DNA from 2 places in the Pseudoalteromonas sp. CO109Y genome. Region 2 is predicted to be linked to the other one. Evidence: riboswitches for the same ligand, from Rfam matches in the RefSeq annotation. Region 2 holds a riboswitch; the other holds the start of a gene.
The links. Region 2 has a riboswitch for lysine ahead of lysC (lysine-sensitive aspartokinase 3). Riboswitches for the same ligand answer to the same signal wherever they lie in the genome.

Region 1 (16,439 bases), on a different contig from region 2:
TCAAGCAATTGATAAATTACTGCATTACCTTGTACTTCAGCGCCGTGCATATTGGCTTGTATATACACGTTTGGGCCTGTGCCATCGCCTTTTAAGCGATACACAGGAATTGTCAGTGGTAGGCCGTTGGCAATCTCGCCAACCACAATATTCTCTTGGCTGATTAACTCTTTACTCATGGCGATTACCTTAAATAATAGCTGGCATCTTCAGCGCTACGAATGCACTCAATATTGCCTTGTTCAAGGATGTATTCAGCCGCTAATTCGTGGCATAAAAAGTACGGCATGCTTTCGGTAAAGCCGTATGCACCACATTGGCTGAATACCAACCAGTCTTGCTCATTTAAATCGCTCGCTAATTGGTGATCACCTAAGCAATCAAGGGCGGTGCAAAGAGGGCCGTATAAAGTCATTGCCGCAGGCTCAGCCGTTGACTCGCGTAGTAATGCCGCAGGAAAATCTTGGCTTGTTACAGCAGGGCGAAGTAAATGGTTAATACCGCCTGATAAAATCACTTGTTGTTGATTGTAATTCTCTTTGCGCTCAACAACCGGCGTTGCGTAATGGCCGCATTCGCCCACCGCATAGCGGCCAAGTTCCATCCAAAGCTCTTTGACACCAGCATCTGCTTTAATAGCCGCAAGAGTCTCGATAAGTGCAGACCAATCGAGTCGGTTAGCATCTTGCGTATAAGGAATACCTAAGCCACCCCCTAAATCGAGAATATTAAGGTTAATATTTATTGAGCTTGCTAGCTGTTGTAATGGCGCAATCATCGCACGCCATAGCTCGGCGAGCTTGTCAGTACTTAGCATATTGCCCCATTGGAAAATATGCAGACCATCAAAGCTAAGAGCTGGGTAATCACTTACAGTGAGTGCTTGCCACTCATCACAGCCCAAACCAAAAGGAGTAAGGCTATCGCCACCAAGAGGGTTCTTTTCGCTGTCTGGCCAGCGAAGTTGTACGCGCAATAGAACTTGCAGCTGACAATTTGCTTTTGTTGCTTGTTCGTTTAACCAGCGAACTTGGTTAATGCTCTCGGCCACGAAGGTACGTACGCCGCGAGCAATAAAATGTGAAATTTGTGCAGGGCTCTTTGCAGGCCCTGTGTTGAGCACGCGCTCGCTATCGATGCCTTGAGCAAGTACTTGCTCAAGTTCACCTTTACTTGCAACATCAAAGTTAAACCCTGCGCTGTCTAAACATTGAATAATGCGAGACAGTGGGTTGGCCTTAACGGCATACCAAAGTTTCACATCGGTTTGCGCAGTTAGTTGATTTAAATGTGCAGTTAATTTATCTAAATCATAGATAAAAAATGGCGTATCAAGATGTGTTGAAACTTGTTCAACAGCTTGCTTGATGGGCGTGCTCAAAAAGCTCATTAACGTAAAACCTCTTCTAACAGTAATGATGCATCGCTTTGTTCATCACGGTATTTCACGATCAATGCACAAGACATGCTTAGACCTTGCTCGCGAGCCCATGCATTTGAAGCAGGGCGAGAGCCTGGGATCACAATCGCGTTTTCTGGGATGGCTTCACCTTTGTCTAGCTGGCGTTCGTTAACGCAATCGTAAACAGGAATAGTTGCCGATAAACGAACACCTGGCGCAAGTACAGCACCTTTTTTCACGACCACACCTTCAACAATAACGCAGCCTGCGCCGATGAATGCGTCATCTTCAATAACCACAGGGCTAGCACCAATTGGCTCTAGTACACCACCTAATTGTACTGCAGCACTTAGGTGAACATTTTTACCCACTTGTGCGCATGAACCCACTAATGCGTGGCTATCGACCATAGTGCCTTCGTCGATGAACGCGCCAATATTCACATATGCTGGTGGCATGATAATGGTGCCTTTGGCAACGTGTGCGCCACGGCGAACACTGCTACCACCTGGTACCATACGCACGCCAGCATCGGCTGCAAAGCCTTGTGGTGCTAAGTTGTGCTTATCAACAAAACCACCTGGGAACTCAGTATTAGTGCCGTTTTTAAAGGCTTCTAAAATGCCTTGTTTAACTTCAACATTGGCGTGCCAGTTGCCGTTCTCGTCTTGTGTTGCTGCGCGAACTGCGCCTGATTCTAAGTTGTTTAATAATTCTAACCAGCTCATGATAAAACCTGTTTTTAGTTCCAAGATAAAATAGTGTTGTTTGCGTGGTTGATGCTGTCTGTTTGCTCAAGCTCTAAATGCGTAAGCGGCGGACGTAAATGCGGGGTATTTATTTTACCTTGCAGGTGCATCAGTACTTTTACGGGGATTGGGTTTGCCACAGCGAATAAACTTTGGATTGCTTGCGACCAATCGGTGAATAGATTTGGGTATTGACCACTTAAACTGCGTTTAACAAACTCATGGGTTTGACTCGGCCAAGCATTCGCGGCAACCGAAACTAAACCTTTTGCACCCGCTTGAGCAAAATATGGCATAAGTGCATCATCGCCACTGAAAATAGCCAGTGTTGGTGATGCCGTTCTAAAGCCTTCAAATTTGCTAATGTCGCCACTGGCTTCTTTTAAGGCCCAAAGATTTTTGTGCTCAGCAAGGTTTGTGATCACCTGCGGTGAAATCTCAACTGCACTGCGCCCTGGTACGTTATACAACATACATGGGTGATTACTTGCGTTAAGTAGGCTTTCAAACCAATGTGTTTGGCCAACAATCCCAGGTTTTGCATACAGAGGTGAGCCTAACAGGTAGCCATGAATAGGTAGTTGGTTGCAGTATTCAACCCAAGCAATTTGTTGCTTAAGGTTCATGCCGCCCACAGCAACCATGAGTGGGACACTTGGTGCTAATTGACAAACATGTTCAACAATGGCTTGTTGCTCTTTGAGTGAAAGCGCCAGTCCTTCACCGGTACTGCCAAGCAATAAAATGCCGTTATTTGCATCTTGCTGCTCCGTAACCAGTTGTTCAAGGGCCGTGTAATCGACCTCGCCAGATTCAGAAAATGGCGTGACAAGCGCTGTCCACAATGGATAGTCGTTTAAATCAAAATTGTTGATCATCTCTCACGAACTTATAGGGTATTCGAAGAGTTTATGCGGGAACATTTGAATGGAGCCGCATGTCGTCGTTCGAACAAGGTATAATTCGAAGAGCGAATGGGCTTAAAATAATAAAGACGCGAAGGCCTTATTATACTAAGACCAGAAGCTCTCCACCAAACTAATCAATAGCGCTTTGCTATTGTTGGTGACAGTCGCTGGGATTCAGCCCAGTCGCCCGAAATAAGCACCTCACAAACGGTGTTACTTCTCGGCGTTAATTCCCCTCACGTATGATCAACAGAGTCTGTGCTCTTCCCATACGCTACCTGAATAACGCACCTCTTCCAGCCCTTTATGCTCGCTTTAAAGGTTAAAGCCAACATAGTTAAATCGGGTATTGGCGGCGATTAAAGCATTTTAGCCATCTAGGTGTCAAGGCGAAGGATTTGTTTTTTAGTGACCGATTTTGCAACATGGTTACGTATAAGCGTGTTTTTACGTACACTTAGCGTTAACCAAATAAATTGGAAAAATGATGGAAAAATTTAACGATATTTATCAGCGAGCCGTATCTCGAAAAGGCAGCGAAGAAATGCTGCATGCATTGTTATCAAACCCGCTCGATGATACTGATATTGCCAAAATGCATGACGATTTATGGTTAGAAGAGTTTACGCGTAAAGTCTTTCAAAGCGGTTTTTATTGGTCTGTTATCAATAATAAATGGGCTGGTTTTCGTGATGTGTTTTGGGATTTCAGCGTAGAAAAGTTGTTGATGATGCCGCCAGATATGCTTGAGCAAAAAGCCAGTGATGAGCGAATTGTTCGTAATTTTAAAAAAGTACAAACGATCCCAGAAAATGCGTACATGATCCACGAAGTTGCCGAGAAACATGGCAGTTTTAGCCAATTTATTGCAGATTGGCCAACTGACAATATTATTGGTTTGTGGGCCTATCTTAAAAAGCATGGTGCGCGTTTAGGGGGAAATACTGGCCCGTACGCTTTGCGAGCGCTTGGTAAAGATACCTTTTTGCTTTCTCGCGATGTAGAAGCTTATTTGCGTGCCCATGAGTTGATTGATGGCGGCTTACAAACTAAAAAGTCATTACAAGCAGCACAAGATTTTTTCAATGAATTACAACAGCAAAGCGGTTACAGCCTGCAGGCACTAAGCCAACTAGTGGCCTATGGTGTAGGCGATAATCGTGTAGGTGTCGCAACACGTTAAGGACAGTTATGAAACTGCAAACCCGATACACAGATATTAGTGAACTGCTTGCTATTAAAGATATGCCTAGCGCCGTTGCTAAGCCGCAATTACTGCTATTCAATGACAAACTCGCTGATAATTTTGCGATTAATCACGACAGCGATTTTTTAGCTAAATTGCTATCTGGGTCAGCAATAGATAAAGATGTTGCACCAGTTGCACTTGGTTACTCAGGTCACCAATTTGGTCATTTTTCACCGCGTCTTGGTGATGGCAGAGCACATTTGCTTGGTGCTATTACAGATCAAAATGGCACGCAGTGGGACTTACAGTTAAAAGGTGCAGGAGCAACGGTATTCTCACGTGGTGGTGATGGTCGCTGTGCTATTGGTCCAGCTGTACGAGAGTACATTATGAGTGAGGCACTTCATGCGTTAGGTATCGCTACTACGCGTTGTTTAGCTGTGGTTACAACTGGCGAAACGGTATATCGCCAGCCACCTCGCCCGGGTGCAGTTGTCACTCGCTTAGCTAAAAGCCATATTCGTGTTGGCTCATTTCAATACTTAGCTACACAAGGTGATATAGAAGGGCTAGAAAAGCTAGTCGATTATGCAGTTGATTGCCACTTTCCTGACATCAGCAGTAATGGTGAGCAGCGTTATATTGAATTTTTAACCGCCGTACTCGATAAGCAAATTGAGCTGGTTATCAGCTGGATGCGAATTGGCTTTATACATGGCGTTATGAATACAGATAATACTTTGATTAGTGGTGAAACCATTGACTATGGCCCCTGCGCGATGATGAATCAGTTTGACTTAGACACGGTGTTTAGTTCGATTGACCATCAAGGGCGCTACGCATTTGGTAATCAGCCGAATATTGCCAATTGGAATATTGCGCGTTTAGCTGAAAGCTTAATTCCTTTATTTACAGATCAAGATGCTGCCGTTGAGCAACTCTCACCGGTTGTGAATGGTTTTGCTGCTAAATTTAATGATGCATTTAATACTATGTGGCAGCAGAAATTAGGATTAGCAGGTCAGCAAGAAGGCGATCACGCTTTAGTTTCAGAGTTACTGGGGTTAATGAAGCAGCACCAACTTGATTACACCAATACTTTCAATGCACTTACTGAATCTTTAGTGAAAGACTTTGTTATAGATTCTAATTTAAAAGGATGGGTTTCAAAATGGAGGCTCAGAACATCAGCTGAAAGTTACAACACAATGCGAGCCGTTAATCCTGCAGTCATTCCGCGTAATCATAATATTGAAATGATCTTGGCTGAGTATGAAAAGGCAGGATCTAGTTCATCAATCAATGAGTTTTTAAAAGTCATTCAAAAACCATATGAGTATGAGGAAGAATTTGCCGCATGGTATCAACCTCCGAAGGAAGGGGATTGTAATTACCAAACTTTTTGTGGTACTTAAGGGTTAATCTTTATGGTTGATAACAATTGTAAATGCTCATTTTTTTAAATCTGAGTGTTCGTTGATTGAGCAAGTTAGCTGCCAGTGTTATGATTTATATCAATAAAATAGCACTAAAGTTTTGCTTTTTAACGAAAATTTACAAATAAAGTTGCTTTCAACTTGTTGATTTAAAAATAACCAATATAATAATGTAATTGGGAATGGACTTTTATCGGTTTTGAAGTCAGTAGATTAGGCTGAATCGACTCTCACCTAATCATAACAAAGCGATCTAAAGGCATTGTTACGCAAAGTTATTTAGATAACCTATTATTTGGGTAATTGACTGAAATTACTCGGCAAGATTTTTGTTCTGTACCGAGTTCGTTAAGTTTTGATTAACTATTAGTCGACTACTCTGTTTAAACTGATTGAGCTGGTTTGACTTAGCTACAATTTTAATTGTGAAAATGGGAAGGAAACAATGAAATTAAAATCACTTACTATTGCTTTAGCACTTGCTGCAACTAGTGCTTCAAGCTTCGCTGCCGAAAAGCAAGGTTTCTACATCGGCGCATTTGGCGACTACTATGATAATTCTTGGGAAAATGTCCGCGACTACACTCCAGGTGGCCTTGATGTTGATGACTCTACAGGTTGGGGTTTAGAGCTAGGTTACCGTTTTAGTGATTACTGGAGCGCTCGTTTAGAATATGCTGACATGGACTTCGATTGGAAAGCTGATCTTAATGACGGTACTTCTGTTAGCGGTACTGAAAGTGGCAAACGTTACGGTATTGACGCTTTATATCACTTAGGTGGTGGTCCATTCTACGGTATTTTCGGTCTTAAAAATCTTGATGCGGTTGACGAAGATCTAATGTTCGCAAACGTAGGTGCTGGTTACCAACACTACTTCACAGATAACTTCGCGTTTAACGCTGAAACATCTTTATACCAAGGTCTTGACCGTGGTTACACAGATGTTGGCGCTAAATTAGGCCTAAGCTATATCTTTGGTGCGCAAAGCTCAGCTTCTGAGCCAGTTGAACCTGCTCCAACAGTTGTTCCTGTTGCGGTTGAGCCAGTTGATAGCGATGGCGATAACATCCCTGATGCTGATGACCAATGTGCAAACACGCCAATGACTGACGCTGTTGATGGTACTGGCTGTACATTATATGAAGATCGTGAAGTAACTAAGAGCTTACTAATCACGTTCCCTAACAACACGTCTAAAGTATCTCAACAATACTTAGATGATATTGACCGCGCTGCTAAGTTCTTAAAAGAGCACCCAGGTACTGACGTAGTACTTGAAGGTCACACTTCATCAGTAGGTAAAGCTGACTACAACAAGTGGTTATCTAAGAAACGTGCTGATGCTGTTGCTAAGAAACTAATCGAAGACGGTATTGACCCAATGCGTCTTACTACTGTTGGTTTAGGTGAAGAGCGCCTTAAAAACCCAGCAAATACGCCAGAAGCTCATGCTGAAAACCGTCGTGTTGAAGCGAAAGTAACTGTAATTGAGCGTGTAAAAGTAGAGCGTTAATCTAACCCTTTACGCAAATTTGAAAACCCAGCCTAGTGCTGGGTTTTTTCATTTCTAACACCTCTAAAGTAAGTAGATAGGAATGATTCTTAATAAATATTCATTTGAATAGCGTTTTTTTCTAGTACTATTCATGGTATTTATAGTGAATATTAAACTCCTTACTTACAGCATGGATTTTCATCTATACTTAAAAGCTTTATAATTAACCGTCAGAATACTATAAGTACTGGGTCTTAATTGGTATTTAGCTTAATACTACCGAGTACTTTCACGTCACCAAGAGGGCAATATTGTGCTACAAGAATATCGTAAACACGTAGAAGAACGTGCCGCGTTAGGTATCGTACCAGCGCCATTAGATGCTCAGCAAACGGCTGATCTTATTGAATTAATCAAAAACCCACCGGCAGGCGAAGAAGAGTTTATCGTTGATCTTCTAGTTAACCGCGTACCACCGGGTGTTGATGATGCTGCTTACATCAAAGCTGGTTTCTTAGCTGCAGTTGCAAAAGGTGAAGCGAGCTCTCCACTTGTATCAAAAGAAAAAGCAGCTGAGCTACTTGGTACTATGCTAGGTGGTTACAACATCGCACCTATGATTGATCTTCTAGATGACGAAGCGTTAGCGCCGATCGTTGTTAAAGGTTTATCAAACACATTATTAATGTTCGATGCTTTCTATGATGTAGAAGAAAAAGCGAAAGCAGGTAACGAATTTGCTAAGCAAGTAATCGAATCGTGGGCAAATGCAGAATGGTTTGTAAACAAGCCTGCAGTTGCTGAAAAAATCTCAGTTACCGTATTCAAAGTAACTGGCGAAACAAATACAGATGACCTTTCTCCTGCACCAGATGCATGGTCTCGCCCTGATATTCCACTGCACGCTTTAGCAATGCTGAAGAACGAACGTGATGGTATCAATCCTGAAAAACCAGGTGAAGTTGGTCCAATCTCACAACTAGAAGAGCTTAAAACGAAAGGTTTACCTCTTGCATACGTTGGTGATGTAGTTGGTACGGGTTCTTCTCGTAAATCTGCAACTAACTCAGTACTTTGGTTCATGGGTGATGATATTCCTCACGTACCAAACAAACGCGTTGGTGGTGTATGTTTAGGCGGTAAAATCGCTCCTATCTTCTTCAACACAATGGAAGACTCTGGTGCATTACCAATCGAACTTCCTGTTGATGAGCTAAACATGGGTGACCAAATCGATATCTTCCCATACGAAGGTGTTGTTAAGCGTCACGGTACTGATGAAGTAATCTCTACTTTCTCTCTTAAATCAGACGTAATTCTTGATGAAGTGCGTGCTGGTGGTCGTATTCCACTAATCATCGGTCGTGGTTTAACTGATAAAGCGCGTGCATCACTAGGTATGGAAGCTGAAGATATCTTCCGCAAGCCTGCTCTTGTAACAGATTCTGGTAAAGGCTTCACATTAGCTCAGAAGATGGTTGGTAAAGCATGTAACATGCCTGGCGTACGTCCTGGCCAATACTGTGAGCCGAAAATGACAACTGTTGGTTCGCAAGATACAACAGGTCCTATGACGCGTGACGAACTTAAAGATCTAGCATGTTTAGGCTTCTCTGCAGATTTAACAATGCAGTCTTTCTGTCATACATCAGCTTATCCTAAGCCAATCGACGTAAACACTCACCACACACTTCCTGATTTCATCATGAACCGTGGCGGTGTATCACTTCGTCCAGGTGACGGTGTAATCCACTCATGGTTAAACCGTATGTTATTACCAGATACAGTAGGTACTGGTGGTGACTCGCATACTCGTTTCCCTCTAGGTATTTCATTCCCAGCGGGTTCAGGTGCGGTAGCATTCGCAGCAGCAACTGGTGTAATGCCTCTTGATATGCCTGAGTCAATCTTAGTACGTTTCAAAGGTGAAATGCAGCCAGGTATCACATTACGTGATCTAGTACATGCTATCCCTTACTACGGTATTAAAGAAGGTCTTCTTACTGTTGAGAAGAAAGGTAAGATCAACGAATTCTCTGGTCGTGTACTAGAAATCGAAGGTGTTGAGCACCTAACAGTTGAGCAAGCTTTCGAGCTTTCTGATGCGTCAGCTGAGCGTTCAGCGGCAGGTTGTACAGTTAAACTTTCTAAAGAGTCTATCGCTGAATACCTAGAGTCAAACATCGTAATGCTTAAATGGATGATCTCTGAAGGTTACGGTGATGTTCGTACTATTGAGCGTCGTATCAATGCAATGCAAGAGTGGTTAGCTAACCCTGAACTTATGGAAGCTGATGCTGATGCAGAGTACAAACACGTACTTGAAATCGACCTAGCTGATATCAAAGAGCCAATCCTTTGTGCTCCAAATGACCCAGATGATGCACGTCTTCTTTCTGACGTAACAGGCGAGAAAATCGATGAAGTATTCATCGGTTCTTGTATGACTAACATCGGGCACTTCCGTGCTGCAGGTAAACTACTAGATGGTTTCAGTGGTCGTATCCCAACTCAACTTTGGGTTGCACCACCAACGAAGATGGATAAAGACCAGCTTACTGATGAAGGTTACTACGGTATCTTTGGTCGCGTAGGCGCACGTATCGAAACTCCAGGGTGTTCACTATGTATGGGTAACCAAGCACGTGTTGCTGATAAAGCAACTGTTGTTTCTACCTCTACGCGTAACTTCCCTAACCGTCTAGGTACTGGCGCTAACGTATTCTTAGCATCAGCAGAGCTTGCAGCAGTAGCGGCAATCTTAGGTAAATTACCTACACCTGCTGAGTACCAAGAGTATGCAGATAAGATCAATGCAACTGCAGCTGATACTTATCGTTACCTGAACTTCCACCGTATGCCTCAATACACTAAAAAGGCAGACCAAGTGATCGTTCAGCAAGCTGTATAATTAGTAATAATTAAATTTACTAGTATAAAAGCCCGCACCTAGCGGGCTTTTTTATTAAGTTTTTGTTCAGTTTGGTTTGTAAAATTAATACATTTGTCTACACTGATTATTGTTAAAAGTTAACAGTTGTAACTTTGTGTTTAATGTTGTAACCAAGGAAGGCGGGCATCATTTCTTGGCTGCATAGATTTTGCAAATCAAGGAATTGAACAATGAAAGCACTTCTTCTTTTACTCCCCCTCAGTGGTTCGGCTTTTGCTGTTAACCCCTCTTTTAGTGAAGTCCGACTCGGTTTTGAAACGATTAGCTATAGTGAAACTCTCAATGATGTAGCAGGGTTTGGCAAGTTGAGCCAGTCAATTGATGTGACCAATCCCGCAATACGACAGATATCATACACAGGCATTGATGATGATTGGGGATTCTATATTGAAAGTGCTGCAACAATTTCTACTGAAATTGAAACTGAAACTTGGCATTTGGCAGAGTTTGGCGATATTCAAGAAAATGCATTTAAAACAAAAGCGAATGAGATCGGGTTTAAAGGTGCTTATAATTTTTCAAAAGCCATACAGTTTACTTTAGGCACGAAGTTTTTTACTTCTAGTTTTACACGCTCAAATTTTGCTTTTGTGCAACCAGGTGCAGCGGCATTTGATGAGGCACTGATTGCTATCTCAGATGATCCAGATAACCCCGCTCGTTTTACCTTACCGGGTATGAATAACGCGAACAATGTGGGCGACCAACAAGATTATAACTCCCAGCTACGCCCCGTGGTCTCTGTGTCAGAAGATCAAATGGGTATCTTGCTTACTTTAGGTGCCCGTTACGATAGTCGTTTAAAAGACAGTTTTAATAAGTACAGCTGGTATGCAGAAGCTGAATTGAGTACTCCCATGTACTCTGAAATTCAAAATACTCAATTTGAAACAACTACATTAACCGACAGTTTTAATGGCTGGGGTGTGTTAGGACGAGTCGGGCTACGTTATCAAATAATGTCACATATTGCGTTAATGGGCGGTATTGATGCGCAATACAAATCTCGCGATATAGTGACTAAGAATCTTGAAAATGGTCAACGTCTGCGCGTACCTGAAGTCGAATATAGTAATGTGTCTTTTGCAGTTGGTTTGCAGTGGAGCTATTAATGAACAAGTTCGCCATAATTAGCTCATTACTTTTATTCTCTTTATCAGGGTGTAAAACCATTGATTCTGTTCAGCAAGATTTAGGTTCTCTTGCGAGTAGTATTACAGGAGAAGAACAGGCGACCCCCGAACAAATACAGGCAGCCTATGAAAAAGCCCAAAGTGTTTTCCAAGAAGCACTTACAGCTTATAACCAAATAGATACGGAGAACTTAGCGCAATTTGATGAGGAGCGTGTAGCTAAGGCTCGTAAAGTTTGGGCGGTGCTTGAGCCTGAGTTTAATGAACTGCGTTTAGCTCCTGAACATGCTTTAAAAAGTGCGTCACTGTTCTCATCTGACACGGTTGCAGATGAAGTCATGTCTCAAAGTCAGGAGGTCATTTCCTTGGTTACTGAAGCGCAGCTTGCCAAGCAAAGGATCACATCGGTTTTACAGCCAATTAGAGATGAGTTTGCCATTTTAGATCAATTGGATGCTGAAACATCTTATGAAAAGCGTTATCGAGAGCTCGATAAGCAACATCAACAATTAAAGGAAATGCTCATTGACGGGCAAGAGCAGCAAGTTGCTGAGTATGTACCTAAGCTATTAGAGCAACTCATTGATTTAGAAAAAGACGCCGTTGTACAGTTTTATTTCTCTCAGTATATCGAAAAAATTTATGGGCTAGCTAACTCAAAAAAAGTCGATATATTTCCGACAGTTTATCAGGACGTTCGAAAACAATTAGAGCAAGGTGAAACATTTAGTAAAGCTAACTATCGTGAGTACGAGCAAATTAAACAACACGCTGCTTTATTGTCATTACAAATCGATCGTATTAATAGTCTCTATGCTGAGTACTTAGCCCAAAAATCGGCTATTGATAAAGACACTGTTGAAGCGCACATGCTGAGTCTAGAAAGTGAAATTTATGCATTGACCATGGCTGCTGGTTTGGGTGATCTGAGAGGCCTCTCTTTTCAGGAACAGCTTCAACAAGTAAGAAAAGCAATTAATTGAGTAAACCAAGAGCCACAGTTCGCTGTGGCTTTTTATCAACGTTAAGGGATTTAGCGTTTATATGGCTAAGAATTTCCCTGCTATAAGTGAATATAATGGAGTATGTATGTTAATTCATAAGCGGCTGTTGGCTGCAGTTATTGGTACCTTATTTTTAGTTGGGTGTGGGGGAGGTGGAGGTAGTGACTCTGAAACTAAACCAGATCCTGTAGACCCCGTTAATCAAAGTCCAACAGTTACTATTAGTGCCGAATCAGAAGGTGCAGAGCAGACTTCTTTTAAATTAAGTGCCGCTGCCACAGATAGTGACGGTAGCATTGCCTCTTACAGTTGGACATCTGATGCTAGTTTTGACTTTGTACAAAGTGATGGATTAACGAGTGCTGAAGCTACTTTTCAAACACCCGATATAGACGCTGATACAACGGTTAATTTCACTGTCACTGTAACCGATAACGATGGGGCAACAGCTTCAGCAAAGCATAGTGTTATATTTAAACGAAATGTATCAACAGTGACAATTACCGGGATAGTAACGGATCAGCCAATTGCTAATGCAGAGTTAGAGATTAATGTTGGTAGTGACGTCTTTTCGGTCAATGCAGATCAAACTGGTCGCTATACGATAGAGCTTGTTGTGGACGAATCTGCAAGTGATAAGCTTGTGCTGGTTAAAGCAAAAGGTCTTGATAGCACCAACCCTGGGGTTGTTTTTGTTTCACAGCTAAGCTCAATTCAAGCGTTATTGGAACAGGCTGGTGAGGATAATACGCTTGATAGTGAAGACAACTTTGGCGTCAACATCACGAATGTAACGACCGCAGAATATGCGCTTTTAACACGTAATAATGAAGAACCTCAATCAGTCGAAGAGCTAAACGCAGCACTGCTAAATGTTGATGCTGACGAAAAGATCTTATTGGCAACTCTCATCAAAATCATCGTGGATAATGCAGATTATGTTCTCCCTGAAGGCGTCGAGAGCACACTCGATCTTGTCAGTGACGAAGATATCGCTAAGAATTTTGAAGATGAAGTAAATGAGAAAGATCCAGATCTCATTGAAGAGACGAAAGAAGAAATTAAAAAAGATGAAAACTTAGTTTCTGATAGCGATGAGCCTATTGTCGGTGATTTTATAGTTAACTCACCTCGTTATTATAACAATGATGCATATCACCTTGTTCTGGCAAGTGACGGTACGGGTGAACTTAATGCAAATACAAGCTCAACACTGACAATGAGTAAAGAATCAGGGGTGTATACCTTAGCACTAGCAAATAGTGTAGTGACTTACACTGATGAATATAACGATGGCAATGAATCTTATATTGGGCAAACAAAATTAACAGATATTAGTTTTCAAGTTTTAGCAGAAAATGAGGTTTTCAGAACGATTGAAGTGACTCAAACCACACAAAGAACATTGGACTACCAAAATGGTAGTGAACCCGTTGTGGAACCTTCAATTACTCGAACCTATACAACTAACCTGATTGATAAAGCTAAAACAATAGCACTAAATACTACAGAGTTAACCGAAAACACATGGGTTTTAGACCTAAGAGACAATGATTATGATTCTGCGTCATCTGATGATGAACCTGAAACTTTGCGCTTTTATGCCGATGGTACAGGGGATGTAACGGGTGAGAGTACTGAGGTATTTAGTTGGGAGCTCAATGATACTAAGTTATCTATTAGTTATGATGAAAACGGTGAAACTGGGTTAATTGAGTTCTGGTTTACAAAAGCTCTCTCTGCGGGCTACCAAGTGGTTGCATTAGACACTAGTTTTGATGAGCCAAGTAATACATTAACAGGCTTAATGGTTAAAAAAGCGAATGTGACAACAACCGATGAGGATATTATTGGTCGTTGGCATGGTTTTGTTGGTACGTCTCAATCTTATGATTTGAATATTTATCCTGATGGTAGTGTCGCTATTGGTTTAGGTAATTCAAGTTTCCAAGGTCATATTGAAGATGGCAACTTCTCTAGAAAACGTTTTTATTCAGAAACATATGGTCTTGTTTCAAGTTGTGATGGCTTTGCTGATGACTGTTACCTTGAAAGTGAAATGCAACATGAATTCATTAATATCGTTGGTAGCACCTACTACATAATTAGAACGCTAACTTATTACACTATGGCTGGTGAGGCATATGATGAAGTTAAATCGGTATTCATTTATGAATATAGTAAAGACTTGTCATACTCAGCTTTTACTGAAGAGCTATTAGATGGTGCGATTTCTCTTTACAAAGATGATAGCTCTACAGATGCTATTTACATTCAATACAATGATTTAGGCGAAGTAGGGTATGTTGTCCGTTTTGATGGTGTTGAGCATATAGCAACGTTCAATGATGGCGTCTTAAGCTATCAAGTTGATGGCAATACGTGGTTTGTTGAACTGGTTTCTGCGGATGAAAATGCTGTTACTATTTGCCGATATCAGCACGGAAGCAGTTGTTCAGCTGATACGCAAATTAGTTACTTACCTAAGCGCCCTAAAGTAACGTTAACAGTAAACCCATCTCAGAATGGTAGTCTCTCACCTAGCAGTCAAACTTCGTATTGGTACCAATACGCGTCTTTCGTAATTAGCCCAGATGAAGGGTATGTTGTTGACGAAATTACAGGATGTGAAGGATATATTGAAGGAGATTATTACCTTGTCTATACCACAGGTGCTGATTGCGAAATTACAGCAACGTTTAAACCTGCATTATTAGCTTCTGGCGAGTATATTTTAAATAACAGTGATTTATATAATGCACCAGCCTTGGGCTTATTATTAAATGCAGATAACACTGGCGCTGTAACTCTCAACGGTAGTTCAAATATCAACTGGTATGAAGTTGATGATCACATTGAGTTATCACCTATCGATAGTATTGTCGTGGAAGAATATATCTCTTTCCCTGATGGTATGACTGAGGTTCAGTATCGAACTGAGATCAGTTACGCTGAGTTAATGCCAATGGCAGAAAAAGGGCTTAATTGGCATTGGCTAACAGTTGAATATAGCTATTACGAGAATGACGTTTTAGTGAATACCAGCTCCGAAAGTTCCAATGTTTATGCTTTTGCTGACGGCGATGAAATTGCCATTGTTAGTGATGATGTCGTAGGGCAATGGGCTGTAAGCGCTGAACAAGGAGGAGTGCTATTAAATATGCAGATCAATGCTGATGGAACAGGCTCTTACATAGATATTTTGAGTGATGAGCAAGATACGTTTAGTTGGCAGATCATTGATAGCAATTTAGTACTTAATCACAGCAGTGATAATTCAACAGATACACTCTATTTTACTAAAAACATCAACGTTGGTTACCAATTTTTAGATAAGGGTAATGATAACGAGGGGGACTATGTTGATGCAGGCATGTTTGTTAAACGTAATGAAGTAGCCATTAATGCAAGTAATTTTTCTGGTCGTCATCAGTTCAGAGAGGGTCATGATATTGATTCGCATTGGGCTGAAATCCAAATTTATGACGATGGTGAAATCTTCTTTACCTTTGGAACAAGTTCATATCAAGGAAGCTTTATTAATAACCGCTATATTAGAAGGCTTTATGTAGATACTAGCTCAGGAAGTTGGGAAACAACTGATTTCTGTGATACTAGCTTGGATACATGTTTCCTTTATGGTGAGTTTGTTTACAAGCTAATTGCTATTGATGAAGCCCGTTATTTTGTCGAGCGTACTGTGGCGTTTGATGATAATGGTACTGGGATGCTAGAAAAATCATCTGCACATCTATATGTACATGATTATGCTACTTCAACAGCAGTTGATAAATTCTACGACTACGACTTATATAGCTTCACTTTATATGAAAGCGATGGCACAACATGGTCATTAAGTGAGCAGGATTATAATGAAGATAGTCAGTCTTACGATTACTCACTGACGATTGGAGAGCAAAGTATCACAGGTGCTCAGTTGGTTGATGGTAAATTGTCATTTATTGAAAATGGCCAAGACACGCTGCTTGAGCTTATAAGCAACAATCGCACCGAACTCGTTTTCTGTAAGTATTTAGCAGGCAATAGTTGTCAGTCACAAGATCAAGTTTCCCTTTCTATGAGCAATTAAACTTGTCATAAATTGTGCAACCTAAAACAGCCACATTTGTGGCTGTTTTTATTTTTTGGATTAAATATTCTAAAAAA
Region 2 (16,439 bases):
AAAACCTTGTTGCCAGAGAACGCAGCCCGATTAGGTATTGACCGCGAAAAATGCTTACAAAATCTCGCTATTTTAAAAGCCAACACAGAACTTCGCGACAAAGTGACCGAAGTGTTTAACGAGCAGCGTGATTATGGCGAAACCACTAACCCTGATTATCAACTTTATGATGGTTTTACCAGCCACGCAGATAAAGCAAAATTTGCTATTGTTCGAGATGCAAGCCCTGAGCAATTAGCCTCAATGCAGCTTGATTTTGATGATAAAAAGTTTGCTACCTTGTTATTTAGATACCGCGCTCGAAACTGGCCACACACACTAAGCCAAGATGAATTAGCAAAATGGCGCCAGTATTGCCAAAATAAGCTAATGCACGGTGAAGATAGCCCGTCGATCAGTGGCCAAGATTTCATGATCACCTTAGAAAATCTAGCGCATGAAAATGATGATAACGAGAAAAATCTGCATATATTAAAAGCGTTGTACAATTACGCACAAAGCATGTAATAAAAAACGCGACAATCGACAATCGACAATCATTGTCGCGTTTTTTATGAATATTACTTTTTATGTAATGCTTCGATACGCGCTAATAAACTAGATGTGTCGTAGCGGCCGCCGCCTAAAGCTTGCACATCGGCGTAATATTGATCAACTGTTGCCGTCATCGGCAAAGTTGCGCCGTTTGCCTTTGCCTCATCCAAAGCGATGCCTAAATCTTTACGCATCCAATCAACAGCAAAACCAAATTCGTATTCACCAGCCCACATTGTTTTGTAGCGGTTTTCCATCTGCCATGAGCCAGCTGCACCTTTAGAGATGGTTTCAATTACTTTTTCACCATCAAGGCCCGCTTGTTTTGCAAAGTGTAACCCCTCAGCCAAGCCCTGCACCACACCAGCAATACAAATTTGATTTACCATTTTACAAAGTTGGCCAGAGCCTACTTCACCTAATAATTGGCTAAAACGGCTAAACGCAGCCATGACAGGTTGAACAACATTAAAATCAGCTTCGTCGCCACCAACCATCACAGTTAATACACCATTTTCTGCACCTGCTTGGCCGCCAGAAACCGGCGCATCTAAAAATGCGATGCCTTGTAATTTTGCTTGAGCGCCAACTTCACGTGCCACTTCAGCTGATGTTGTAGTGTGGTCAACTAAATAGCTGCCCTCATGCATGCTTGCTAGCACACCATTTTCACCATAAACAACTGAACGTAAATCATCATCATTGCCTACACACATGAAAACGATATCAGCCCCTTTTGCGGCTTCACTTGGCGTTTCAGAGTATTCACCTTGATATTCTGATACCCACTTTTGCGCTTTAGCCGTTGTGCGGTTGTAAACTGTCACACTGTGACCTGCGTTGGCAAGGTGACCCGCCATTGGGTAACCCATTACACCTAATCCGATGAAGGCGACTTTCATTGACATAAAACTGACCTATTTGAGTGATAAATTAGTAACAATTTCATTATCTCAACCGAATAACTAAAAAGCGAATGAAAAAAAGTTCATTTAAACCGTTTAAAAACACACAGGTAAAACATGGATAGTATATATCGTTTCAATGCCCAGCTTGCATCTGGTGAAAACTTTAGCCTTGAATCGTTACAAGGTAAAACAGCGCTTATCGTCAATATTGCCAGCAAATGTAATTTTTCAGTGCAAATGGCAAGCCTTGAAAAACTCTATCAAGAATATAAACAGCAAGGTTTTACCGTACTGGGTTTTGCCTGTAATCAATTTGGCCACAATGAGCCACTTGATGGCAATGAGCTTAAAGCCTTTTATCAGCAACACTTTGATGTCAGCTTTCCTATTTTTAACAAGGTGTTAGTCAACGGCCCAGACGCCCATCCTTTATTTAATTATTTAAAGTGCCATACCCGAGGAATTGCGCAAAACCGCGCAATTAAATGGAATTTCACCAAATTTCTTATAAACTCAGAGGGTCAACTCGTTGCGCGATATGCCCCGCGCACCAAACCCGAAACCCTCAAAATGGTGATAGAGAGTAATTTAAATGATGAAACTGGCCTTATTCAGTGCGCAAAAGTATGAGCAACCGTTTTTTGAAAGGAATCTAACTGAATACGCTGAGTCTGTTTCGCTCAGTTATTTTGAGCAATCCTTAAACAGCAATACCACGCCCCTCTGCCAAGGTTTTGATGCAGTGTGCGTGTTTGTAAACGATACGGTCGACAAACACGTCATTGCAGATATGGCGGCTGTTGGCATTAAAGCAATCTTATTACGTTGTGCAGGCTTTAACAATGTTGACCTTGATGCTGCCAAAGAGCATAACATCAAGGTTTGCCGCGTGCCTGCATATAGCCCAGAAGCAGTAGCAGAGCATTGTATTGCACTCATGCTAACGCTCAACCGAAAAACCCATAAAGCCTTTAACCGAGTACGTGAAGGCAACTTTGATTTAAACGGTTTACTTGGTTTTAATCTGTTTAAAAAAACTATTGGGATTATCGGCTGTGGCAAAATCGGTTTAGCACTGGTAAATATATTAAATGGCTTTGGGGCGAAAGTACTCGTTTGCGACCCAATGGCTGGTGAAGGCCCTTACACCCTATGCGATTTAGACACATTACTCACACAAAGTGATGTCATCTCATTGCACTGCCCGCTCAACGAGCATACCCATCATTTAATTGATGCTAGCGCATTTGAGAAAATGAAAGACGGTGTCATGCTGATTAACACTTCTCGTGGTGCACTTCTCGATACTCAAGCCTGTATTCAAGCGCTTAAGTCTAAAAAGCTGGGACACTTAGGGCTTGATGTGTATGAGCAAGAGTCAGAGTTATTCTTTAAAGATCACCGTGAAGAAATCATGCAAGACGATATTTTTTCACGCCTTATTAGCTTCCCGAATGTGTTAGTGACAGGCCACCAAGGCTTCTTCACCCAAGAAGCACTTAGCGAAATAGCCTGCACTACATTGCAAAGCGCCAATGAAATAAGCCAAGGTTTACCATTAACTAACGAAGTTATTTAAAGCAAGCGCACCTTAAATTAAAAGGCGTGAGGTTTAAACCCCACGCCTTTTACTTTTTCCTTTTCCCTAGCAACTAGCAACTAGCAACTAGCAACTCAAGTTTCTATTTCAACAACGCCACGTTCACAAAAACCGCCGTCATTAATAACGGACAGACAAAGCGAATGTACTGGGCAAACCAATAATGAGGGCCGCTAGATACCTGATGCAATTTATTACCACGCTGCCATAACCAGCCAACAGTAATGAAATAGAACAGTCCCATTAAAGGTAATTGGTACTGTGTAAGCACCATAATGACTAAACCAAATAACCAGTCAAAGTTTAAGATAATCAGTGATGAGGCAATAAACACGATTAGCGTTACAAATAAGGTTGCTTTTTTACGCTCTACACTGTGATTCTCAACTAAAAAAGCCACTGGAATTTCAGTCGATGAGATGGTTGATGTTACTGAGGCAATCGACATTAATACAAAGAATAATAAGCCAACGAGTAAACCCACTTGACCCATTGTGCTAAACAGTTCAGGTAAAATTGCAAAAATTAACTGCCCTTCACCGACCAATTTACCGCCGCTAAATACCTCTACACCGTTATGTTGAGCAACAAAAATAGCCGGAATAATCAATAAACCCGCTAAAAAGGCCACACCGGTATCAAGCAGTGCCACGGTTCCAGTTAATTTAGGCAGGTTGGCATCTGGTTTTAAATAAGAGCCGTAAACCATCATACAACCAACACCTAACGACAATGAAAAGAACGCTTGCCCCATTGCCGCAATAATTAAGTTTGCATCAAGAATTTGACTAAAATCTGGCACTAAGTAGGCTGCAAAACCATCCATCGCACCATCTAGGGTCGCGATATAAGCAATTAACGCCACTAATAATACTAGCAATAATGGCATTAAGCGACGTGACCAAGTCTCGATACCTGATTTAACGCCTTTTAAAATAATACTCGCAGTAAGAATAAGCATCAGTGGTGTAAACACAAAATTACGTGCCATCGAGTCACTGTGTAAAAAGTTACTTAACTCAGTAAAACCAAAGAAGCTTGCGAGTGGCTCAAGCGCATAAGCGAGCATCCACCCTGCAACTATCGAATAAAAGCTCAGCATCACAACCGCGCCAAAGAGGCCAATATAGCCTGCTGCAGCGCCCACTTTAGGCGCTGTGTCTTGCCATGCATTAGATAATGCTTTTACTGGATTCGCTTGCGCTTGGTGGCCTAAATACAGCTCAGTATAAAGAGCCGGAAGCGCTAATAAGAAGATAACAATGAAGTAAACGAGTAAAAATGCACCGCCGCCATGGTTTGCCGCTTGTGTTGGAAAGCCCCAAATATTACCTAAACCTACCGCCGCACCAGAAGCTGCTAAAACGAAACCTAATCGACTTTGAAAGCCGTCACGAACTTGTGCCATACATCTACAAATCTGTTATTATTTTTCCTCATTAAACCATAATTACAGTCAACTGCGTAAACTATTTGCGTTTGTTCGTGCCTATAAATGTGCATCTGCTGTAAAAATAAACAAAACTAAATACGAGCCTTCGTGTAAGCGTTAAACCATGAGCAGCCACTACTTTTCGAATACTCTTATCATCGAGCAGCAAAGCCAAACAACGGCCAAAAAAATTATGCTGATGCATGCAGCACGTATTGATGTTGCAAGTTTACCCCTTGATAAATTACTCTGTGAGTTTGAATTAAGTGTGCTTGAAAAACGAAAAGTGCCTAGCGCCAAGCAAGAGTATTTAGCGACTCGCCTAACGTTAAAGTATTTGTATCAACATGCTTACCCTCATGATGATTTAGCTCTCAATGAAATATCGAGCCAGTTTGATGATAAAGACAGCAAGCTAAAATTACATACCCCGGTTAGAGAACCTGTGTGGGCCTGTTTATCACATTCAAATGGTTTAATTGGCGCTGCTCTTAACCCAGAACAGCAGCTATTTGGTTTTGATATTGAACAAAGCAGTAAACCTCGCCCTTTTCTCAAACTCGCAAAGCATTTTTATCATCAAGATGAAGTTGACTTAATTAGCCGTTTTGATGCTCCCGATGAACAGGCACAGTGCTTTTTTAGAATTTGGACATTAAAAGAGGCGCTTGCCAAAGCAAGTGCTCAGCCGATTGCGAAACAACTTTCTCCTAATGTATTTGAAGAATTGAGCAAACATAATTTCAGCGCGAGTAGTAATTCTATTGAAGGGTTTGATATAAGTGTTGTGGCACAAAAAAGCACTGACTGGCAGTGCTCTTTTATTAACTTTAATGACTTACGCCGCGACTTGGCTTTCTAATAGTCGGCTGTGAATAGCCTGCACGACTTCATCTGACTCACTTTGCTCAACTAAGAAGCACAGGTTATGTTTACTTGCACCGTGGCAAATTAAACGAATATTAAAATCACTCAATACCTGCATTAAGTTCATTTCTTGCTGACGTAATTGAATCTCAGAACCAATTAAAGCCACCAGCGTTAAGTTATTCTCAACCGACACATGACAAAACTCAGAAAGCTTATCTAAACAAGCTTGATCAAGCTCAGGGCGTGATGCATTTGGTGCGTTATCTAAAGTGATTGCAACACTGATCTCTGAGGTAGTAACCAAATCAACCGAAATATTAAACTCACTTAAAATAGTGAATACACGGGCTAAGAAACCACTCGCTAGGAGCATTTCTGGGCTTTTAACCGTTAACAGAATTTGGTTTTTACGCTGTGTTACGGCACGAATACCTGGTTGCTGAGATTTTTCTTTTTCAATCCATGTACCACCTAACTGTGGTTCACGGCTTGAACCAACAAACACACTAATATGGCTACGGCTTGCAGGTAAAATGGTTGCAGGATGCAGTACTTTTGCACCAAACGTTGCCATTTCTGCCGCTTCATCAAAGCTTAAGCGTGCAATTGGGCTTGCTTTAGCGCATAAACGCGGATCAGTACTGAAAATACCTACAACATCGGTCCAAATATGCACGCTTTTTGCGTTAATTGCTTCAGCGAGTAATGCAGCACTGTAATCTGAACCACCACGCCCTAAAGTGGTCGTTTGATTGTGCTCATTGCTTCCAATAAAACCTTGAGTTACCACAACATGGTCATCAAGTAATGGCACTAAATGCTCTTTAGCAGCCGCAGCGGTTGCTGCAACATTTGGGGTAGCTTTAGCAAATTGGCTATCTGTTTTTAGCACTTTACGTACATCAAAACGCACCGCATCAAGACCTTGCCCGCGTAATACTTGAGTAAATAAATACGATGATAAACGCTCGCCAAAGCTCAGTAGTTCATCTTGATCTGCTACTGACTTAGCCCCGTCTGATGCTAGCTTTTGAAAAGCCTTAAGCGTTTCATTAAAGCCATGTGCTAAATCAGCATCCAGTGACAGCTCTGCCAAGATTGCTTCTTGAATGGCGACAACGCCAGTAATATGCTCATCACGTTCAGCCGCACTCAAATCAGCTTTACACAATGCAACTAAATGATTGGTCACGCCTGCACTGGCACTCACAGCAACAATACGTACTTGATTATCAGCACAAATGATTTCAGCGCAGCGGCTCATAGCATCAAAGTTAGCTACACTGGTGCCACCAAATTTTGCAACAACGTAATCTGATTTTGTGTTGGCGGCTAATTGGGTATTCATGTCGTCTCCTTTTGTGGAAAACTATCCACAGTAATTCAAGAAGAACTCGGCAAGGGGGTGCTTTGAAAATAAAGAGTAGTCCATGCCAGAAGCTCTCCACCTAGTTTGGTGACAGTTTTGAGGATTCAGCCCCATAAACCGAAAAATAACCGTGACGTCCGGTTAATTTTCTCGGCGAGTACTTCCCTCATTAATGGTCATCGGCGTTCGTCACCTCACATTAATTACCTAAGTATCGCACCTCTTCTGAATGTTAAGTTAACACCTGGTTAAAATAACAAAGCCTGCTGTTAAAAGCAGGCTTCGAAAGTTAACGTTTAGACGTCTAGCTGTCAAGTTGTTTTATGAAATTAAACTGCCCGCTAAGTGCGAACCGTAATAACCAACGGTATAAGCAATTAATAAATAAACCGACATTTTAAGATAGCTCATAAAGGTCAGTGCCTTAACCTTACTCATGGCAATAATACCTGCCGCAGAGCCGATTATAAGCATTGAGCCACCGACCCCAGTTGCGTAAGTAAACGACAGCCATTGCTGAGGGCTCATCACAATATCAGCTTTTAAAAGTGCTGCAGTTAGAGGTACGTTATCTACCGCCGCTGATAATAGCCCCATCAAGTAGTTGGCATATTCCGGTGCCATCAACTCATATAAGTGAGTAAATTTAGCAAGCATGCCAACTTCTTTTAATGCACCAACCAGCAATAGCACACCAACGAAGAACAATAAGGTGTCGTATTCAATTTCACGAATATAATCGATGATTTTTTTGTTAACGTCTTTTTTGCGCATTAAGAATTGCGCAACCAAAAACATCAGAGATAAACCAAATAAAAAGGTTAATAACGGCGGCACACTATAAAGCACACTCAAAGTTAACGTAGCAATAATCGTCGAGAAGAAGATAACCGCAATGGTAATATCTGTCTTTTCGATACGACGGGCTGCTTGTTTTTCAAACACAACATTACCCGACATACCCACCGACAACATCGCCGCGAGCAGAGCAACACTTGTCAGTGCAGGGGCAATTAATAATAGTAGATTAGCAATAGTGACTTTTTCGTCTAAGAAAATCATCAGGGTTGTAACATCACCCGTAATCAACGACACCCCACCCGAATTAACACTAAATACAATTAAGGTCGCATATTTTATTAATTTTTTAGGATCTAACTTAAGTGACATCACCACCGCAAGCGAGATTAAAGTTGCAGTTATGTTGTCTGAAATAGATGAAAATAAAAACGCAAAGCCACCAATCAGAAACATCAGCTTTCGTTCACTGATTTGATTTGGCATAATTTTATGAACAATATTCTGGATAAAACCTTTAGAGTTTAAATAGGCTACAAAGGTCATCGCAGCCATTAAGAACAGCCACAAAGTCGCGATTTCTAATATGTTGTGATCCAGTTGATGTTGTATGGTTTCTGGGCTTTGCCCATGAATTGGAGAGATAAATAAGATAATCCAGCATAAAGTGCCAAAAAAAAGCGTCGTTTTGGCCTTGTTTACATGGATAATATCCTCTATAACGATAAGCAAAAATGCCACCGCTATCAGGGTTAGGATAAGTGGGGTTACCATGGTGTTTGAACAACCTTTATAATAATGTAAAAATTGTAAGTCGAGTGTTTCGGCGCGGATTCTAGCAGCATAGAAAGCATAAAACTATTCTCAATTACATAATTTAATACTAATCGCTAACACCAAAGTCTGAATTTACTGGAGCTTTATGATCCCAGCTAAAAAGTTATTAAATACCCTTACTGAACATTGGGGGGTGTTAGAACTGCTATTTAAACGTTTTAAGATGGCTGATTTCAGCTTGAAAGACGTACAAAATGCGATAAAACAAAAACAACCTTCATGGTCAAATGAACGCATTTATAAAGAAACAAATCGTTTATTGAATCAAGATATTATCATTCCACTGGCAAAATCATCGCAGTTAGAAATCAACCGTGCGATCGCCGATTTTGCGACTTTCTTGCTACAAGAAGAACACTTAGGTCTTGCCCAAGAAATTAGTGTGCTTGTTGATGATTTAGCTCGCCTTGGTAATCGCCTTGCTAAAGCCGGTGAAATTGAAGATTACGACGAGCTTCGCCGCTTCAGCCGTATTATGGATGATCGGGTACGCAAAATAATGAAATTGTTTGCCCACAATGAAAACGCAATTTTAAATATTGTTGAGCAAGCAAAAGCAGACAACGCGGTGCAATCACTGCAAAAACGCTATCAGGCTGTAATTGAAGCGTTCGATGAATACATCGAGCCTATGCTGGAAATGGTGGATATTCGTGGTGACTTCCACGCTTGCTTTAATACCATCGAAGCGCAAATTAGCGCGCAAATAGAGCAAATTGACCGCCTCGGTAAGTCATATCAAGACAAACGCATGCTAGAGCAATTACGTACCCGTATTTTAGAAATGCATTTAGTTGGTCGTGAAAGTTTACGTAAAAGCGCCGATATGTTGATGCCACTGCGTGAAGAATTACGACGCAACAACCTCATTACGCGTCAAGCGGCTAAAGTGCTTGGTTTAGTGCGTAAAAATGGCGTCGATAACATGTTAAGTGCAGTACAGCCTAACTTTGTCTCAGACGCGCAACGCTTTTCACTTGGTCAGCAACGTCATATCGTGGCCTATATGGCAGGCTTAGTTGACTTTGAGCACGATGAATATCAGCTTCCTGAACATGATGATGTGCCCGCCTACCAAAGCCCACATATTCCTGATTACAACGACGTTAAAACACAATTTAGAAAACGCTTTAAAAAAGCCAGCAAAAAAGCTCAGCCGCTGCTTAGTTTCTTAGATGAAAGCTACCCAGACTTAGAAGCTGACGAAATGCTGTTCTTGTATCAAAAATTAATTAGCGATGGCGACCTTGAGATTAGCCAAAGCCAAGAGAAAGTAAAAATAAAAATTGCCCAGCAACACTTCTCTCTTTACCCATTTAACTCATCGATTGCTGACGATAATAAAGCAACAGAGCAATAACCATGACAGATATTAATTTAGATGATTTAACGCATCTGCAAGCTATTAATAAAAAGCTCACATCAGGCTACCACATTAGCGAACAAGACACGCTGATGTGGCAAGAGCTTGATCAACACATTGATGCTTATCGCGCATTATTTAACGCCCTTGGCCATGACCTACAACATGATAGCCGTGGCTATTACTATTTTGGCAGCGACGAAAGCACCCCAAATATGGGTAAAATTTCGCGTGCCATCGCACTGACTATCTACATCTTGATTGAGCATTATGCCAATACTGGTAAAGATCCAATGCGTGCCTTGTTTGACGAAGTAAACGACCTTGAACTGATGCAAACCTTAGTGCAGATCAACAAGCACCTGTTTGATCAATTAGAAATCTTCTCAGGCTCAGATTTACGTAAAGACGTTTATCTACGTATGGTACGTTTGGGTCTTGCTCGCGAAGTAGAAAACGGCTTTATGCTGCAAGCACCTATTTATCGTTATATCGATGCATTAATGGAAGTAAACGAAGAAACCTACCTAGGAGATGACGACTAATGCAAAGCCAAAGCCTATATGGACTCAGCAAACTTGCGCTTTTAAATACCGCTGGCTATGCAAAATGCGTGATCCCACTGGATAAAAGTAGCTCAATCTGTGCACCGAATAATACTGGTAAAAGCTCGGTAATTAATGCCCTACAATTTCCACTGATTAATGATTTACGTTTAACAGAATGGGATGGCCACGATTTAGATGAAACCCGAAAATTCTACTTTTCGTCAGATCAATCCTATATTTTACTCGAAGCTGACCTACCTAATGGCCCTGTGGTGATTGGTGTTGCCGGCCTTGGTAAAATTGCTGGTTACGCGCATCAGTTTTTTTGCTACCAAGGTAAGTTGAACCTTGATCACTACACGCAAGGCAAAACCATTGTAAAATTCACCAAGCTTTTTAATCACTTAAAAGAGCAAGGTTTTAATCCAATTGAATTAAAAGCGCAGGAGCTAAACGCCCTACTCACTGGCGGCGCAACCCCATTTGATGGCGATATCAACTTAAAGATGATCCCCCTCAATAATGTGCAAGACTCCGCGATTTACAAAGAAATTTTCCGCCGTATCCTTAACTTGCATAAGTTAGGTGCCAGTGATGTTAAGCGCTTTATGTTACGCGTATTTGAGCGCCATATGTCAAACTCTCGGGTCGACTTTTATGAAGTGTGGCGACGTTCATTCGATAAAGTGAATCGCGCTAAACGTGAATTAAAAGCCCTTGAGTCAATGCAAGAGCCTATCGCAGCTCTTGAATCTATGCTTGAAAACCAAACGGTTTTAAAAGGCAAACTTGCAGCCTATGCGCCAAAAATTGACCAAGCACTGATTGACTTTGAAACCTATCAACAAGAGCAACTCTCTGAGCTAAATATTGCCCTTGAGGATATCGAACACGAAAAGCATGAGTTCGACCAAAAGCAGCAGCTGTATATTCAGCAATCACGTGATATTGAACGTAAGCAAACACAAATTGAACAATGGTTTTTAGACTATCGAGCACTTAAATCTGAGTTTGAATTAGTTAATAAAGCCACCTTAAAAGTAAGCCTTACACAGCTTAAACAAGATTATGAATCGCTATCGCATTCATTAAGCAGTGCCCAAGGGCAAAGCTTGCACACGCTTGATTACCGTATCAGCGAAACACAAAAGCAAATTAAGAGCTTAAAACTGCAGTTAAAGAACCTCGAGTTCAATTTATTCACCCGTATGCGTGAAGATTTATCTTTAAAAGAAGTTGAAGAGATTTCGCGTATTCTAAACCCTGATATCTTATCGTTTGCCACCACCAGCAATGGTGATGTTGAGATCACAGACGAAGATGCCTTTGGTGAGTTCTTAGAGCAGTTATCGGCAAATGTGAAAGGCGGTGTACTTACTCTTCCTGGCGCGACGATTAAACTTAAAAAGCTAAGCCCAGTGCAAATGCAAACGGGCGAAAATAAAGAGCAATTAACCGCGCAACTCGCTGCCCTAGAAAACTCACTAAAAGAGTTTAAACAACAACGCGAAGTCGCTGCTAATGTCGCCGAAAAGCAAAAAGAAAAAGATGCTTTATATGATGAGCTAATGGCCTCAGAAGAAGCATTAAAACGCTTTGAACAATTTGAAGTGATGCAGCAATCTATCGATGCACAAACTCTGCTAAAAGAGCAGTTAAATGCAGAACGCGAACAAGTTGACGACTATCTGCAAGACATTCAAAAAAATAGTGGCTCAATCAGCGACCGTCGCTCAATTATCAAGTCGAAAAAAGATTTGCTTGCGCGCCAAGCTGACCGTTTACGCCAAGTTAAATCTGAACGTATCGATCACACACTTGATTTTTATACAGGTAAAGTCACTCCATACATGATTGAAATCAGTATTGATTTTGATAACTTAAGTGACCTCATTCATCACTTTAACAAAGACTGCCAAGAGCTACGTAACTTTGATATCAACGTACGTAACACCTACATGCATATTTACAATGCGGGTATTACTAAATTTGATAACGAAAACGATGAGTTTACTAAATACGAAAAGCTTATCAGCGCGTTTCATAACATAGAAAACGAGCGCGATGCTGTTGAACGTCAAGGCCGCGTTGCATTAACCGAAGTAGCCGCCACTATTAAGGGCTTGCGCGAAGACTTAGACCGCCTGCGCCGCGAAATGAACAGCTTTAATAAAGGCATTAGTCAGCACCGTATCTCTAACCTTCAAGCATTCAAAATTAATGTTATTCCGCGCAAGATGCTGGTTGATAGCATTGATACTATTATCAGTACCTCAAATCAGTTTGAGCAAGGCGATACCCTAGACCTATTAAGCCAAGAGCCTTATAGCGAATCTGCGGTAAACGAAGCGAAAGATCATTTGATTAAGCTTGCCTCAGAAAAAGCCGGTTTAACACTTACCGACTTATTCGATATTCGTTTTGAAGTCGTGAACCGTGCAGGTGAAACTGAGCACTTCGAAAAAATCGATTCAGCCGGCTCTAACGGTACACGTATCACTATTAAGCTACTCTGTGGCATGCTGTTTATTCGTTACTTATTAAGCGACCAAGAACAAAACTTGTATCGTATTCCGATTTATATCGATGAAGCAGCCGATATCGACCCACAAAACCAAAAAGCAATTATCGAAACTGCTCTTAGCTTTGGCTTTGTGCCGATTTTTGCCTCAGTTAAACCACAAGTTAGCTGTGATTACATCGTCCCTATTCGTACTGTTAAAGATGGTGCTCAAAACTGGGTGGATGAAAAAGACTGGATAGAAGTGGAACACACCGTTTAATTACAAACTATTACAGTACTTTTTTGTAAATGTGCCATAGTTTTTAAATAATCATTCAGTTGAGTATTATTTGTGTTATGTTATCAATCAAGTAGTGGAAATTTTGCCAAGGAGCAAACAATATGAAGAACTTATTAATCGCGACGGCTGTATTATTTTTAGCGGCTTGTGCTAAAACGCCTGATTGGGATTACGACAAATCAGCAGATTTTAGTAATTATAAAACCTTCTCTTGGGTACCTAATGCCAGCTTGACTAAAAACGTAGCGAACTACCAAATTAGCCCTTTAATGGAAAAACGGGTTCGTGACGCTGTAAATGCTGAACTTGAAAAAAGCGGTATGAAGCTAGTTGATTTAGCGCAAGCAGATGTACTAATTAACTATCACGCCTCTGTTGATACTAAAATTGATGTAGATACCTTTAACGTGGGTTACGGCGCACGCTGGAATTACTGGGGTATGGGTTACAACACGCAAACAACTGCTCGCGAATACGAAGTGGGTACGTTAATTCTAGACGTGGTAGACCGTGCTTCTAACCAATTAGTTTGGCGTGGTGCGAAAGAAGGTCGTTTACAAAAGAACCAATCACCTGAAAAGCGCACTGAAGTTATCAAAGAAACTGTTGCTAACATTCTAAGTAACTTCCCACCGCAATCAATTAATCAAAACTAAACACTGTTTTAGTTAAAAGACCGCGCAATTAGCGCGGTTTTTTATTGCCTGCTGAAATCTGGTTGGAGTGGTATAACTCAGTGATTCAGATACAATACCCACAATTTTCAGTGCGCCTAACTAGCCACTACCCCAGATTAAACAAAATCAAGAGAGTTTTAGATGGTACGCGCAGTACAGCTTACACTTCCCGCATTATTCGTCACTTGCTCAGTACTAGCAGAAGACACCAACAATATTGAACAAATCACCGTTGAAGTTTCAGCAACCGCAAATAAAGAACCTGTAGGTACTTTTGATGCGCCGGTATCAAATTTAGAATATGACCCGCGTGTCGATTTGCAATCGCGTAATATGGCTGAAGCACAAGCTGATGTCACCATTCGCGGTGGTATCTTTGAAAATACTGGCTTTCGTGTCGGCAGCAGTACATTATTTGACCCTCAATCTGGTCACTACTTTGCTGAAATTCCAATTGCACCACAAATGCTAACAGGACCTTCAGTACTTACAGGTGCTGATAATGCCCTTTATGGAATGAATAGCTCGGTTGGTACGGTTTCATTTGGCTGGCGCCCTATCACGAGTACCGGTAGTGTTTCACTTGGCACAGGTACGAATGGCTTTAATTTACAAAGTATTCATGCTGCTCATAGCCAAAAGCTGGATAGCAAACCTGATTGGCGATTAGGTTTTGAGGGTGAATACTCGCACTCAAAAAGTGATGGCTCAATTGATAATGGCGACCACGACTTTGAACGTGCCTCAGCGCGTATTCAACTTGCAAGCTCTAGCTCACAAACTGATTTAATGTTCGGACGCCAAGAGAAGTTTTTTGGTTGGCCAAACCTTTATACGCCATTTAACTTTAACGAAACAGAAGATCTTGAAACCAAGCTTTTCATGCTCAATCACAAGCAAATGTATGGTGAGAGCAATAGCCTTGAAGTGACTGGTTATTATCGTAAACATAACGACCATTACGTTTTGTCTCGTGAAAACCCAGCTATTTTTGAAGCGTTTCACGAAACCACGGTTAAGTCATTAGCATTATCTGGACGTCACCGTTTAAATGACCGCTATGCAATTAATTATGCTGGGCAATTTATTGCTGATGAAATTGAATCAACATCTCTTGAAAACAATTTTACATCACGTAATTACACTAAGCTAAGTATCTTGCCTGAGTACAAATCAGCCCTTACAGCAAACAAAGAGCTTACTTTACGTGTTGGCGCTGCATTTGATGATACGAACCGTGATAGCTCAGATACCTCATTTATTGCCGATGCCAGCCTTAAAGTAGCTAATCAAAATGGCAGTGAACATACTTGGTATGCGTCATACGCCGAGGCAACACAAGTTCCCGGTTATACCGCCATCGGCGGCAGTGAAACGGGCGGATTATTCAGAAGTAACTACAGCCTTGAGCGCGAAACCACCGATAACCTTGAATTAGGTTTACTGATTGAACAGTCTTCATGGCGTTTAGATTCAGCTATTTTCTACCGTAAAGATAAAAACCTTACGGATTGGACATATCGCTTTGATGCAACCTCAGCTCGTTTTGCAAACCCGGTTGATATAGACACCTTAGGCGTTGAGTTTTTAGCGAATAAATCGTTTGAAAGCACTGAGTTGATTGCCAGCTACACCTATTTAGAAAAGTCAGAAGACTATGGCACGGCAGATATTGATGCGAGCTTTTATGCGCTTAACTACCCTGATCATCGTGTAACACTGGGTGCAGTATGGCAACCAATGGATGTACTTGAGCTGCGTATCGATAACGAATGGCGTAAGCAACATAGTAACCGCTTACGTAACTCTGATGATGAAGCCTTCTTCACGCAGTTAACGCTAAAATTCACCCCAGCTCAGCTTGATAATGTGTTTGTTACCTTTGCAGCTGACAACATTTGGGATGAATCTTTCGAAGAAGTACCGGGTACCCCAGGCCGCGGCGAACAATACACTCTTAGCGCTACCTATACGTGGTAAGCAAAAACAATAATGCCAGTCAATTGACTGGCATTTTTTCGTTGAGGACTATTAATTTTTTCATAATAATCTGTTTCACTTCATTTAGTTGCGAGCACTCAGATTGATGACATTCTCGTGTCGCGCTATCTTCTAAAACCTTTAAAACATCATAGCCAAAATTATTTTTGAGTGACGTGTCAGCGCCTTTTTCAATTAGTAATTTCATCGCAGTGTAGTTACTCAATATCGCAGCATATATTATTGGTGTTGAGCCTGTACCATCCTTAACATCTAGTTTTGGAGAAAACCTAAGTAAAGTTCTTAGGTGCTCTATTCTATCTGGCCCTAATACTTCAAAAATTAAATGTCGTTTTGCAGACACTCTGTAACTGTTTGGGTTTCCGCCCATTTGAAGTAGCTCACTTAAAAAGTCAGAGTCGAGATTACTCGTGGCTAGGCTTAAAACACTACTCGATTGATTAATTTGATAATTTGGATCAGCCCCAGCTGCTAGCGCTTTTAAAAACTGGTCTTTATTACCTGCTTTCAAAGCAGCAACGAGTTGTTGATTAGTATGCAATTGCGTTTCTGAGCTGTGATCAAGTTTGACTTGCAGTGGTATTGCATAAGTAAATGAGCTTGCTAAGAGTAAATAGATGATTACATATATTTTCATAGTTAATTTCGCAAGTATTGTTGGTTGTATTCTAAAACAGACAAGTCGTTCTTTATTATTT

Region 1: it holds a riboswitch for lysine, as region 2 does, so the genes downstream of both, dapA (4-hydroxy-tetrahydrodipicolinate synthase) here and lysC (lysine-sensitive aspartokinase 3) in region 2, are expected to answer to the same signal.

The regions. Positions count from the first base shown of each region.
Region 1 is NZ_SGPD01000032.1:9,510-25,948, forward strand. Features, by position in the region: gene EXT43_RS13435 (succinylglutamate desuccinylase/aspartoacylase family protein) at 1-179, opposite strand, end outside; gene EXT43_RS13440 (PLP-dependent decarboxylase) at 185-1,390, opposite strand; gene EXT43_RS13445 (2,3,4,5-tetrahydropyridine-2,6-dicarboxylate N-succinyltransferase) at 1,390-2,130, opposite strand; gene dapA (4-hydroxy-tetrahydrodipicolinate synthase) at 2,145-3,029, opposite strand; lysine riboswitch at 3,167-3,363, opposite strand; gene EXT43_RS13455 (DNA-3-methyladenine glycosylase I) at 3,547-4,242, shown strand; gene EXT43_RS13460 (protein adenylyltransferase SelO family protein) at 4,251-5,663, shown strand; gene EXT43_RS13465 (OmpA family protein) at 6,130-7,200, shown strand; gene acnB (bifunctional aconitate hydratase 2/2-methylisocitrate dehydratase) at 7,496-10,093, shown strand; gene EXT43_RS13475 (autotransporter outer membrane beta-barrel domain-containing protein) at 10,306-11,247, shown strand; gene EXT43_RS13480 (hypothetical protein) at 11,247-12,251, shown strand; gene EXT43_RS13485 (hypothetical protein) at 12,358-16,362, shown strand.
Region 2 is NZ_SGPD01000030.1:143,934-160,372, reverse strand. Features, by position in the region: gene sbcB (exodeoxyribonuclease I) at 1-507, shown strand, start outside; gene EXT43_RS12615 (NAD(P)-dependent oxidoreductase) at 561-1,442, opposite strand; gene EXT43_RS12610 (redoxin domain-containing protein) at 1,557-2,072, shown strand; gene EXT43_RS12605 (2-hydroxyacid dehydrogenase) at 2,038-3,021, shown strand; gene EXT43_RS12600 (sodium-dependent transporter) at 3,125-4,450, opposite strand; gene EXT43_RS12595 (4'-phosphopantetheinyl transferase superfamily protein) at 4,599-5,336, shown strand; gene lysC (lysine-sensitive aspartokinase 3) at 5,313-6,692, opposite strand; lysine riboswitch at 6,774-6,946, opposite strand; gene nhaD (sodium:proton antiporter NhaD) at 7,035-8,285, opposite strand; gene EXT43_RS12580 (hypothetical protein) at 8,434-9,708, shown strand; gene EXT43_RS12575 (hypothetical protein) at 9,711-10,256, shown strand; gene EXT43_RS12570 (ATPase) at 10,256-13,042, shown strand; gene EXT43_RS12565 (DUF4136 domain-containing protein) at 13,165-13,719, shown strand; gene EXT43_RS12560 (TonB-dependent receptor) at 13,882-15,720, shown strand; gene EXT43_RS12555 (ankyrin repeat domain-containing protein) at 15,740-16,439, opposite strand, start outside.